2 regions of the Serratia sp. HNCC26DJ206 genome follow, and region 1 is predicted to be linked to the other one. Evidence: predicted binding sites of a transcription regulator. Region 1 holds the regulator's gene; the other holds the start of a gene.
What was found. The regulator ArgR, encoded in region 1, controls arginine synthesis, uptake and breakdown. The targets are predictions, from matches to a motif close to ANTGAATAAAAATACANT.
Positions count from the first base shown of each region.

Region 2: the regulator ArgR is predicted to act here: its motif matches at 1,722-1,739, upstream of argF (ornithine carbamoyltransferase).

Region 1 is NZ_JBXUGP010000021.1:2,358-9,031, forward strand. Features, by position in the region: gene rpmA (50S ribosomal protein L27) at 1-216, opposite strand, end outside; gene rplU (50S ribosomal protein L21) at 234-545, opposite strand; gene ispB (octaprenyl diphosphate synthase) at 815-1,786, shown strand; gene AC2A1E_RS14965 (DNA-binding protein) at 2,048-2,401, opposite strand; gene AC2A1E_RS14970 (helix-turn-helix domain-containing protein) at 2,583-2,843, shown strand; gene mdh (malate dehydrogenase) at 2,907-3,845, opposite strand; gene argR (transcriptional regulator ArgR) at 4,311-4,781, shown strand; gene yhcN (peroxide/acid stress response protein YhcN) at 5,186-5,449, shown strand; gene mpl (UDP-N-acetylmuramate:L-alanyl-gamma-D-glutamyl-meso-diaminopimelate ligase) at 5,642-6,674, opposite strand, start outside.
Region 2 is NZ_JBXUGP010000013.1:111,586-118,259, forward strand. Features, by position in the region: gene AC2A1E_RS10800 (PRD domain-containing protein) at 1-512, shown strand, start outside; gene argF (ornithine carbamoyltransferase) at 679-1,698, opposite strand; gene rraB (ribonuclease E inhibitor RraB) at 2,000-2,428, shown strand; gene miaE (tRNA isopentenyl-2-thiomethyl-A-37 hydroxylase MiaE) at 2,476-3,237, shown strand; gene AC2A1E_RS10820 (GMC family oxidoreductase) at 3,307-4,914, opposite strand; gene AC2A1E_RS10825 (GNAT family N-acetyltransferase) at 5,356-5,859, opposite strand; gene AC2A1E_RS10830 (valine--tRNA ligase) at 6,165-6,674, opposite strand, start outside.

The DNA of each region.
Region 1 (6,674 bases):
TTTAACTTCGAATTTGACTTTACCGTCTTTCAAAGCAAACAGAGTGTGGTCTTTGCCGCAACCCACGTTGATACCCGCGTGGAATTTAGTGCCGCGCTGACGAACGATGATGCTGCCTGCCAGTACTGCTTCGCCGCCAAAGCGTTTTACGCCCAGACGTTTAGCTTCTGAATCGCGACCGTTACGAGTCGAGCCGCCAGCCTTTTTGTGTGCCATTAATCCGCTCTCCTAACTTAAGCGCTGATGCCGGTGATTTTAACATCAGTGAACCACTGACGGTGACCCTGCTGCTTACGGTAATGCTTACGACGACGAAACTTAACAATCTTAATTTTTTCGCCACGACCGTGAGCAATGACTTCAGCTTTGATCTTACCGCCATCGACGTAAGGAACGCCGATTTTGATATCTTCGCCATTAGCGATCATCAGAATCTGGTCAAACTCAACCGCTTCACCAGTTGCGATGTCCAGCTTTTCCAAGCGAACGGTTTGACCTTCGCTTACTCGGTGTTGTTTACCACCACTTTGGAAAACCGCGTACATATAAAACTCCGCTTTCCGCGTGCCCAACTGTTCAGTACAGAGCGCGCTATAAATATTCACAATAGGGCGCGAATTCTACGCAATAATCCCGCGCATGACAAGTGCAGAATAGGGCCAGAAGGTGAAAAAAGAAGAAAAAAAACACAGTTTCTTTCATGGCGTTTATCTGTATCGTTTTTCAAGTACAATCAAAGGCGACAGTGACCGCCCTATACCGATGTGAGCAGCGATCTCATCGCGGTGAACAGAAACACAGCTGAAAAAATACAATGAACCTAGAACAAATTACTGAGTTAACCGCGCAAGATATGGCGGCCGTGAACGCAACAATTCTCGAACAGTTGAATTCCGATGTCACGCTCATCAATCAACTTGGCTATTACATTATCAGCGGTGGCGGTAAGCGCATTCGTCCGATGATCGCCGTGCTGGCGGCGCGGGCGCTGCACTATCAGGGTGATAAACATATTACCGTGGCAGCCCTGATCGAGTTCATTCACACCGCCACGCTGCTGCATGATGACGTGGTGGATGAATCCGATATGCGCCGCGGCAAGGCTACCGCCAATGCAGCGTTTGGCAATGCGGCTAGCGTGCTGGTTGGAGACTTCATCTATACCCGAGCTTTTCAGATGATGACCAGCCTGGAATCGCTACGCGTGCTGGCGCTGATGTCTGAGGCCGTCAACGTGATTGCCGAAGGCGAAGTGCTGCAATTGATGAACGTGCACGACCCTGACATTACTGAAGAAAACTACATGCGGGTGATCTACAGCAAAACCGCCCGCCTGTTTGAAGCAGCAGCCCAGTCATCGGGCATTCTTGCCGGTGCCAGTGAGGCAGAAGAAAAAGCACTGCAGGACTATGGCCGCTACTTGGGTACCGCGTTCCAGTTGATCGACGATCTGCTCGATTACAGCGCTGACGGGGTAACGTTGGGCAAAAATACCGGTGACGATCTTAATGAAGGCAAGCCCACGCTGCCATTACTGCACGCTATGCATAATGGCAATGCAGAACAGGCAGCGATGATCCGCACAGCCATTGAGCAGGGGAATGGTCGCCATCTGCTGGAACCGGTTCTGGCCGCCATGGAGGCATGTGGTTCTCTGACCTACACACGTCAACGCGCAGAAGAAGAGGCGGACAAAGCGATTGCTGCGTTGCAGGTGCTGCCGGAGTCGCCACATCGTGCGGCGCTGGAAGGATTAGCACATCTGGCCGTTCAGCGCGATTTTTAAGAAACAACCCTTTCCTAATATTCAAATAGGTCTGGATTCCAGGCCTATTAATTCTCTTCATTAATGAGTTCCAATGGAACAAACGATTAATGCACACCCGTTAGTCATACCATTCACTATGTGGTTGCCGCGCAAGAAAATTATCCCGCGATAACTCAAGGCAGGCTTATTGACCAAAGAGAAGATAAAACGAAAGCCGCACTGAAAACACTTGGCCACAGGAATACGGTGTTTGTGAAACACTTTGCACAATGATTCGCGTTACTTGTTCTGCTCGGCAATCCACGCCAACAGGCTGCCGACACCTTCGCGCATCAGGAACGCCATCACCTGCGCCCGCTCACTGTCTGACAGGTGGTAGTAATATTCAATCCAGACCGCCAAAGGATCCTGCCGTTCCACCTCATAGGCCGCCGGTTCTTCCCGCAGTACCAACAATTTCCTCACGCCGCTAGGCAGGCTGTCGACATGATATTCCAACGCCTTCCCCTGCACGCCTTTACGACGGCGGCTGACCCAGCCTTCGCGCCGAGCCATCAGATTGATTCCCTGTGTAGAAGAAGGTAATCCTGCGATGCCTGTAAGCTCCTTGGCAGCAAACCACTCGTTTTTCATAGCCATTATCTCTGGACAATAGTGTGGCAAGACAAATTTTTCAGAAACCATAAGATGTTTTTTAGAAACTTAGTGGTATTCTTGTTTCTGAATAAGCGCTTCATGTTGTTCAAACGATTAATTCTGACCTGTTAGTTATACCACTAACAGAACTTTCTCTAATCAAAAAAGGAATGTAAACATGAATTCACGGAACCCAGACTGGCATCCAGCAGACGTAATAGCGGCATTAAAGAAGAGAGGGACAACATTGGCAGCGGTTTCACGCGAGGCAGGGCTAAGCTCATCCACCCTCGCCAATGCGCTATCACGCCCCTGGCCGAAAGGAGAATGGCTGATTGCCGACGCATTGAATGTTCATCCTGCGGAAATTTGGCCAAGCAGGTATTTTGATCCGCACACGCAGCGTCTGCTGGATCGAAAGAGTCGTATCAAATCATGAGACGAAAAAAAGCCGCCGGACTGTTGTTCCGGCGGCTTTTGTAGGCTTAACGCACTGGCGCTATCAGTTATTGATAAACTTTTCGCCCAGTTCGATATCTTTGTGCAGCACGTCCAGCATTTCGTTCAGCGCTTGCTGTTCGAACGCGCTCAAAGCACCGATGTCTTTACGTTCTTCAACACCGTTTTTGCCCAACAGCAGTGGCTGTGCGAAGAAGCGGGCATATTTGCCATCGCCTTCAACGTAGGCACATTCCACCACGCCTTTCTCGCCGCTCAGTGCGCGCACCAGAGACAAGCCGAAACGTGCCGCCGCCTGGCCCATAGACAGGGTCGCTGAACCGCCACCGGCTTTAGCTTCAACCACTTCGGTACCCGCATTCTGGATACGCTTGGTCAGATCAGCCACTTCCTGCGCGGTAAAGCTCACGCCAGGGATCTGCGACAGCAGTGGCAGAATGGTCACGCCAGAGTGACCACCGATAACCGGCACTTCCAGCTCTTCCGGCTTTTTACCTTTCAGCTCAGCCACGAAGGTGTTGGAACGGATAATATCCAGCGAAGTGACGCCAAACAGTTTGTTCTTGTCGTAAACACCGGCTTTCTTCAGCACTTCTGCGGCAATCGCTACCGTGGTATTCACCGGGTTGGTGATGATACCAATGCAGGCTTTCGGGCAGGTTTTAGCCACTTGCTCGATCAGGTTACGCACGATACCGGCGTTCACATTAAACAGATCTGAACGATCCATACCAGGCTTACGAGCAACACCGGCAGAAATCAGCACCACATCGGCACCGTGCAGCGCAGGAGTTGCATCTTCACCACTGAAGCCTTTAATTTTAACTGCGGTTGGGATGTGGCTTAAGTCAACGGCAACGCCTGGGGTAACAGGGGCAATGTCGTAGAGGGTGAGTTCAGAACCTGAAGGAAGCTGGGTTTTGAGTAGAAGGGCGAGGGCCTGGCCGATACCGCCAGCAGCACCGAGAACTGCAACTTTCATCCTATACTCCTTTATTATCTTAAATATAAAAGCGCCGTGAATTCTTTGGTCTCGGACCTTAATTTATTACACCTTTAAAAACAACCTATTAACAGTCGGTTTTAGAGCTGGCGCAATAAAATGGCCGATGTCGCGATCATTTTAGATTAAATAGCTTACGCATTAAGGGCATAGCGCACACTAATCGAAAATAGTGCGAGGTTCTTCACGGGCGAGTTAACCGGCGGTTACATTACACCCTTACATAACATCAGAACAACATCATTTTAATAACATTTTCTTTACCGGGGAGCTGACTCGTTTCCCACGCCCAACGGGCATATTCATGAGGCGCGGATTTTGTTAAAATCCCGGCCCTTCCTTATTTTCCGCGCATTACTCTTTTATCTCGACACGTCAATATTGCATAAAAATTCATTTATATGCATAATAATCACATCCATTGTCAACATTCCACGGTGCAGAATGCGTAATCCCGCAAAGCAGGAAGATCTGATCAAAGCGTTCAAAGCGTTATTGAAAGAAGAAAAATTCAGTTCTCAAGGCGAGATCGTTTTGGCGCTGCAAGAAGAAGGCTTCGAGAACATTAACCAATCCAAAGTGTCTCGCATGCTGACCAAGTTCGGCGCGGTGCGCACACGCAATGCCAAAATGGAGATGGTGTATTGCCTTCCGGCGGAACTCGGTGTGCCCACCACCACCAGCCCGCTGAAGAATCTGGTGCTGGATGTCGATCACAATGATGCCATCGTGGTGATCCATACCAGCCCAGGTGCCGCGCAGTTAATTGCGCGCTTGCTGGATTCCCTAGGCAAATCCGAAGGGATCCTCGGCACTATCGCCGGTGATGATACGATCTTCGTGACTCCAGCCAGCACATTTACCGCACGCCAACTGTTTGAAGCCATTCTTACGTTGTTCGAACAAGAACTGTGATGCTATTCCGTTAACAAAATAGGGCTGACGGCCGTATTTTGTTAACGTTCTCTCGCCATAACGCTCTCGCCCGACCTACCCTCCAACGTTTAAAACTGCTTATTTGCCGACTTGCAGCACATTTCAATGACATTCTCGCGTGAGCAATCAGTAGTATCTGTGATATTCCGCACTTTTAGTCAAAGGCACTTAGCCTGTTGAAATTACATAAATTTAACATCAACAGCTCATTTTATCATCGCTTTTTATTCCATTAGATTCTTAAAAATAGTGATGAACGAATAAAGTTTCACTAGAAATTGTTAGCGGGCTATTAATTTTTGTAGTTACTAGATGTATACTCATTTTCGTGACGTAAATCACAGTTCATTGGAACTGATAAAAGAATACAAAGAGGATTAATCATGAAAATTAAAACCACCGTTGCAGCAATCAGCCTTCTCTCTATGCTTTCTTTTGGCTCTTTTGCAGCACAATCCATTGATGCATCGCAGGCCGAAAAATTGCAATCCGTAGGTACCATCACCGTCAGCGGTGTCGGTGCAGCACCTTCTGATATCCGTCAGGCGCTGTCTGCCAAAGCTGATGCTAAAGGGGCAACCTCGTATCGTGTGATCGAAGCACGCAACGAAGGCAACTTCCACGCCACTGCTGAAATTTACAAGTAATCACTAAGAAAACGCATTTGCTGAACCCCCTCGTCACTGCCACTGCCGAGTTCTGAGATAAATGCCGGTTTCCTAGAAAACCTCGTCGTCCTATTCGACGAACCCTATTGCCCTCGCTCGCGAGGGCTTTTTTATCGGCGTAAAAAAGGCCGCTTTCGCGGCCCTCTCGTGATAAATGATGGGGAAAACGCGTCAGTAGGCTTCTTTCGGCTCGGCCTTTTTAGCCAACGCCGCCAGCAGTTTGTCATGAATACCGCCAAATCCGCCGTTGCTCATCACCAGAATATGGTCACCCGGCTGCGCCGTTTTGACGATCATCTCCACTAACGTCTCGAGATCGGCACTCCAGTGCGCCGTTTGCACACAGGCGTCAGCCACTTCGGCGACCTGCCAAGGAATGTGATGCGGCTGGAACAGGAACACTTCATCAGCACGCCCCAACGAAGGGGCCAGATCGTTTTTGCTGATCCCCATCTTCATGGTGTTGGAACGGGGCTCCAATACCGCCAGAATACGCGCGGTGCCCCCCACTTTGCCACGCAGCGCGGCCAGCGTGGCAAGAATAGCGGTAGGATGATGCGCAAAATCATCATAGACCGTCACGCCGTTGGCTTCGCCACGCAGTTCCAGGCGACGGCGAGCATTGATGAAATCACCCAACGCGCGGCAGGCATCGGCGGGTTGTACGCCGACGTGGCGGGTTGCCGCAATCGCCATCAGGCCATTATGCATATTGTGTTCACCCACCAGCGCCCAGTTAACCTCACCGACCTTATCGCCATTGAGGAAAACTTCGTAATGGCTGGCATCTGGGGTCAACTTGTGCGCGCGCCAGGCCCCTTCATCGCCGACCAACTCCTGTTCACTCCAGCATCCCATCGCCATCACCTGTTTCAGATGCGCGTCATTGTCCGGCAGAATGATTTTGCCTTTCCCCGGTACCAGACGCACCAGGTGGTGGAACTGCTTCTGGATCGCTTTCAGATCGTCAAAAATGTCTGCATGATCGAACTCCAGGTTGTTCATGATCAGCGTACGCGGGCTGTAATGCACAAATTTGGAGCGTTTGTCGAAGAAGGCACAATCGTATTCATCAGCTTCAATGACAAAGAACGGGCTACCGCCGAGACGGGCAGAAACATCGAAGTTACCCGGCACGCCGCCAATCACAAAACCTGGCTGATAGCCGCAAGCTTCCAGGATCCAGGTCGCCATCCCGGCGGTG
Region 2 (6,674 bases), on a different contig from region 1:
AAGGGATCGCCATTCAAAACCGCCTGCTGCCGGAAGTCAGGCGGTTTTATCCGCAGCAGTTCCGCGTCGCCAGCGAGGCGGTGACGATTATTCTCCAGCAGTACGGTATTGAACTGCCGGAGGAGGAAGCCGGAAATATCGCTTTTCATCTGGTTAACGGCCAGAGCGAGGGTGACGACGTGGCGCAGACCATGCATTCGGTGAAAATGCTGAAGGATATTTTTAATCTCATTCAGTACCACTTTAAGCAGCAAATCGACACCGAATCGATTAACTACTCGCGCTTTCTGGTCCATATGCAGTTCTTCTTCCAGCGTTTACAGGAGGGAGAACTGGACGGCGCGAGGGACAGTTTTCTGCTGGTGCAGGTGATTAAGGAGTATCCGGATGCTTACCGCTGCGCGCTACTGATCCGCGATTACGTCAAGGTCCAGCTCGATATTACTCTCGGCGGGAACGAACTGCTGTGGCTCACCGTTCATCTGGTGCGGATTGCTGGTCTGGATGCGTGAGTTTGTTCACGAATAGAGAGCATGAAAAAGGCCTAGTGGGATCCTGCCCTGGGGCGTACACGCAATACGTGAGGATTGTGAGCACTTCCCAGGGACAAAATGGCAAATAACATAGCCCAATGAGATGGGCTCTTAGTCTGGCAATGGGCCATTCAGCGTAATATCATCACAGCACCTTGCTCAGGGTGGCCACCATCACCGCTTTAATGGTGTGCAGGCGGTTTTCTGCCTGATCGAACACTACGCTGTGCGCGGATTCGAATACCTCGTTGGTGACTTCCATGCCGCCATGCAGGCCGTACTGCTCTGCCATCTGCTTGCCCAGAGTGGTTTGATCGTCGTGGAACGCGGGCAGGCAGTGCAGGAATTTCACCTGCGGGTTGCCGGTCAGCTTGACCATCGCCATATTCACTTGGTAAGGCTTCAACAGGGCGATACGTTCCTGCCACACCTCTTTCGGCTCGCCCATTGAGACCCAAACGTCGGTATACAAGAAGTCAGCGTCTTTCACCCCTTCGGCGATGTCTTCCGTCAGCGTGATTTTACCGCCGGTCTGCTGCGCCAGCGCCTGACACTCTGCTACCAGTTCCGCCTGCGGCCAGCAGGCTTTTGGTGCCACTAGGCGCAGATCCATCCCCACCAGCGCGGCAGCTTCCAACAGGGTATTGCCCATATTGTTACGCGCGTCGCCGATGTAGGCGAACTTCACTTCGCTCACCGGTTTGCCCGGCAGGTGTTCACGCACGGTGAGCAGATCTGCCAGCAGTTGGGTGGGGTGGAACTCGTTGGTCAAACCGTTCCACACCGGTACACCGGCGTGGTTTGCCAGCGTTTCCACCAGGTGCTGGCCAAAACCGCGATACTGAATACCGTCGTACATGCGGCCCAGCACGCGAGCGGTGTCTTTCATTGATTCTTTATGGCCGATCTGGCTGCCGCTTGGGCCAAGATAGGTGACCTGTGCTCCCTGATCGAATGCGGCAACTTCGAAAGAGCATCGGGTACGGGTTGAGTCTTTTTCGAAGATGAGCGCGATGTTTTTGCCTTGCAGGTGGCGGGTTTCCTGGCCTTGCTTTTTGGCCTGTTTTAAATCAGCAGCCAGTTGCAGCAGAGACTGGATCTCGGCAGGAGTAAAATCCATTAACCTCAAAAAGTGACGACTGTAAAAGGGGTTTATCTGGTTCATCTTCGTATATCCCTAACGTTTCAATTGAATTAAAATTCACTTTATATGTATGAATATTCAATTTCAACCCCGGGAAAGAAATCTTTCACGTTTATCATGGCAGCTGTGACATTGGTGTGTGAAAATAGAAGTATTGAAAGAGATTGATAACAAAGTCGCTTTTGAACCCGAGATACCCGGGCCTAGCGCACCGAGGGGCGCTCCGGCGGCTTACGCCGCTACGACCCCTTCGGCACGCTCTCCCGAATAACGGGCTTTTGTTAGCAGTCTGATTGAAAACCATTTTATTGAGGATAGAGGCATGGCAAACCGCGAATTGCTGGAAGAACAACGTGAAGAAACCCGCCTGATCATCGAAGAACTGCTGGAAGACGGCAGCGATCCGGATGCGCTCTACACCATTGAGCACCATTTCTCTGCCGAAAAGTTTGAAGTGCTGGAGAAGGCCGCGGTTGAAGCCTTTAAGCTGGGCTACGAAGTGACCGATGCCGAAGAGCTGGAAGTGGAAGATGGCTCACTGGTGATGTGCTGTGACGTGATCAGCGAAGTGGCGCTGAATGCCGAGCTGATCGACAGCCAGGTGGAGCAACTGGTGGCGCTGGCAGAGAAATGCGGCGTTAACTACGACGGTTGGGGCACCTACTATGAAGATCCGAACGGTGAAGATGGTGAGGATGACGACGAAGACGGCGAATTTATCGATGAAGACGACGACGGTAAGCGCCATTAATTAATCTAAAGGGCCGGGTTCCCGGCCCTTTTCCTGTGTAAGCTCAAATGACATACCATTCTCTATTAACTCCAATTCTGAACTTCCTGCACTGTGAAACCCCCGATGGCTGGATTAACGCTGCGCGCCGCCCGGAAAACCTGCCGCTGTTGCTGACCGACCATATGGTTTGCGAACTGAAAGCCGCACAAACCGGTATGTGGCTGATCCGCCGCTATGTGGCGGACAAAGAGAGTGGCGATGCACTGCTGGCACTGCTGCGGCCTTATGAGGCCTTTGTGCATGAGGAAGAGGGCGTGCCGGAAGCTTTATTCCGTCAGAGCGCGTTCACCAAGAAGATCCTGCCAAAGAACGGTTCGGCCTACGGGCAGGATCTGGTGGATAAAATGGTGCTGCTGATTAAGGAAGAGCTGCATCACTTCTCACAGGTGCTGGAGATCATGCAGGCACGGCAGATCCGCTATAAAAAGATCACCGCCAGCCGCTATGCCAAAGGCATGATCCGCGAAGTGCGCACTCACGATCCGGCTACCTTGATCGACAAATTGATCTGCGGTGCTTATATCGAGGCCCGCTCCTGCGAGCGCTTCGCTAAGCTGGCACCGTTTTTGGACGACGAACTTAACCGGTTCTACGTTTCTTTACTGCGCTCTGAAGCGCGCCACTATCAGGACTACCTGACGCTGGCGCAGCAGATTGCCGAAGGTGATATCAGCGAGCGTGTGGCACATTTTGGCCGCATTGAAGCCGAGTTGATCCAGTCGCCGGATAATGAATTCCGCTTTCATAGCGGTGTGCCGGCGGGGTGATGTTTTCTCCAAATTAACCCTCTCCGGTGGGTAAGGAGAGGGGACTGTCCATACTACAGATCTACGTTTTTACTCTGCGGTGCCCAAAATCAAATCCACTGCCTTTTCCGCCAGCATAATGGTCGGAGCGTTGGTGTTGCCGCTGGTGACCTGCGGCATAACCGAGCAGTCTACCACCCGCAGGCGTTCAAAGCCGTGTACCCGTAGTTGCAGATCGGTCACCGAGTCTGAGCTGTGCTGGCCCATGCGGCAACTGCCTACCGGGTGATAGACCGTCTTACAGAAGTTACGCACAAACTCCTCCAACTGTGCTTCGTCGTTGGTCCACTGTGGCTGAGGCATTAGCAGATCTTTAATCAGCGGTTTAAGGGCGGCGGTTTGCAAAAAGCGCAGGCCAAATTTAACGGCGCGAATGCTACCGGCCAGATCGTCCGGGTGGCCAAGGTAGTTGGCCTGTAGCTTGACCGGGTCGCTTGGGTTGCGGCTGCGCAGTTGCACTTGGCCGCGTGCTTTGGGTTGTAGATAGCCGACTTTCAGCGTCATGCCGTGGATCGCTGGCAGTGGTTCACCGGGTACGTCGTCCCAGCTGTCCAGCAGCGGCAGAAAGTGGATCTGCACGTCTGGCCGACCATCGCCGAGGCTGTCGGTAAAGGCGGCACCTTCGAGCACGTTGGAGCTCAGCACGCCGCTGCGGAAAGCCAGCCACTCGGCGCCGTGGCGCAGCGCCTGCAAACCGCGATCGGCACCGAACAGGCTGACAGGCTCGCGCATGCTAACGTTGATCGACATATGCAGATGATCGTGGAAGTTTTTGCCTACCGGTAGATCTGCCAAGGGCGTAATGCCTAAGGATCCCAGATGTTCACGGGGACCAATACCGGAAAGCAGCAGAATTTTTGGTGAACCGACTGCGCCAGCGCTGAGGATCACTTCTTGATTTGCCTGTGCGGTGATTTCACTGCCGCCGTTCTGGCTGTAAATCACACCGGTTGCCACGTTGTTTGCGAAAGTGACGCGGTGCACCAAGGCATTGAGCTTCACTACCAGCCGCGAGTTATCACGCACCGATTTCAGGTAGGTGCGTGCGGTGCTGGCGCGTTCGCCTTTGTGGGTGGTGGTCTGGTAGAAACCGACGCCGTGCTGGCTTTCGCCGTTGAAATCGTTGCGGTAAGGCAGATTCAGCTCTTGGCCAGCGCGGATAAACGCCATGCTGAGCGGGTGCCGGTAGCGATTCTCACTGACCGGCAGCAGTCCGTCACTGCCGTGATAGCCATCAGACAGGCTTTCGTTGGCCTCGGCGCGTTTAAAATAGGGCAACACGTCCTGATAACCCCAGCCGGTGCAGCCGAACTTTGTGGCCCAATCGTCGTAATCCTGTTTTTGACCGCGAATATAAATCATGCCGTTCACCGAACTGCTGCCACCCAGCACCTTGCCCTGGGCGATCTGCATACGGCGGTTGTTGGCGTGGGGTTCTGGCTCGGTTTCATACGGCCAGCTTTTTTTGGCGATGATCTTGGCGACGCCGGCGGGCATCTTGATAAACAGATTATTGTCGTCGCCACCGGCTTCCAACAGCAGAACACGCGCTTGAGTACGGCGGATCAACTGTGCTGCCAGCACACAGCCCGCTGAGCCTGCGCCGACAATGATGTAATCAAAGGTATTTTCCGACATAAGTATTCCCTGTGCGTGATGGCTGGTTATTGCAGAGTAGCTCAGCAGGATTGGTGGTCAATTTCTAATCGTTAATTTATTAACGAATATCACAGTAATTTTACATGCCGGATGTGGTATTCAGTTTATCTGTTTGAAATATAAAAATGTCAGGTGATTTTTTGAATAATGTTGATGTTAATAATTTTTGGGGGGGAAGGAGCGTGGCGTTCAAGATACATATACCCGTCCTGTTCCCCTCACCCCAACCCTCTCCCCGAGGGAGAGGGGGCTGATAGGGTGCTGTTGTCAGGCGCAGGCGTAAAGCTTTGGCATGTTCGGTCTTCTCATTCCGTGGGAGAGGAAGTTGACGGGGTATTGCCATTAGACACAGAAGTAAGGATGTGGCACGTTTAGTCCCCTCTCCCTGTGGGAGAGGGTTAGGGTGAGGGTCTGCGGAGGTTACAGCGTTTTCAGCATGGTGACTTCACAGTCGCCGTGGCCGGTACAGCCCATAGCGTGATTGATATGCTCGAAACCAAGGTGCTCATACAGGCCGATCGCCTGTTGCAGAGTGGCGGTGGTTTCTAAATAACAGCGGCGGAACCCCTGTTGGCGGGCAAACTCTAGCGCCTGTAGCGCCAGGCGTTTTGCCAGGCCTTTGCCGCGTAACTCCGGCAGGAAATACATTTTCTGCAATTCGCAAACGTCGGCTTCGCCGCCTTGCAGTGGCGCAATGCCGCCGCCGCCAGCAATCTGACCGTCTAGCTCAACCACCCAGTAGGCGCTGCGTGGCTGGCTGTAGATCGGGTATAACGCGTCCAGATTGGGGTCGGAAACGGTGTAGCCTTTATCCGCCGTCAAGCCGTGCTCGGCGGAGACTGCGCGAATGACGTGAGCAATAGCGGCATTATCTTCAGCCGTTATTGGGCGCACCAGAAGACGCACTGGGGTTGCTGTGGTCATATTTATACTCGCCATTAATATCCCCTTCATACTTCAAGTCGCTTGGGTGTTGGCTGCACTCATTCACCCTGGTCACATAGTCGGCTATGCTCCCAGGGATTGATTCGTTTGCTGCCTACAAGCAACTCGAATTATTTTGGGTATAAACCAAGGAAGTGACGGAATTTTGTTGTTATTACAAAACGCACCGTATTAATCATACTTTGTAATAACACCTAAGGCCGACTCTTGGCAATGGTGATCAAAAACAGCGGGAAAAATACCCGCTGTTTTTGATCGGTTTGCTTGGGCTAGATAGGCGGCAGTTACAACGCGGCGATGGTCGCCTGCTGTTCTTGCAGCTTCACTTTGCCTTCCTGACAGGCGGCCAGGCGCTCGCGCTCTTTGGCGACAACCGCTTCCGGCGCACGGGCCACAAAGCCTTCATTCGACAGCTTGCCTTCAATAGAAGCGATTTCTGCGTCCAGCTTGCCCATCTCTTTCGTCAGGCGCGCGATCTCTGCATCTTTATCGATAAAGCCGGCCATCGGGATCAGCAGTTCTGCACCTTCCACCAGTTTGGTGACCGATACCGGGCCTTTATCGCCAGCGGGCAGCAGGGTGATAGATTCCAAGCGCGCCAGCTTTTCGATGAAGCTCTGGTTTTCCTGCACCCGACGCTGAGCATCGCCGCTGGCGTTACGCAGCAGCACTTCCAGCATTTTGCTAGGCGCGATGTTCATCTCGGCACGGATGTTACGCACCGCGGTGATCGCTTGCTTGATCCACTCCAGATCGTTCAGCGCCTGCTGATCTTCCAGCGCGGCGTCGTAGGC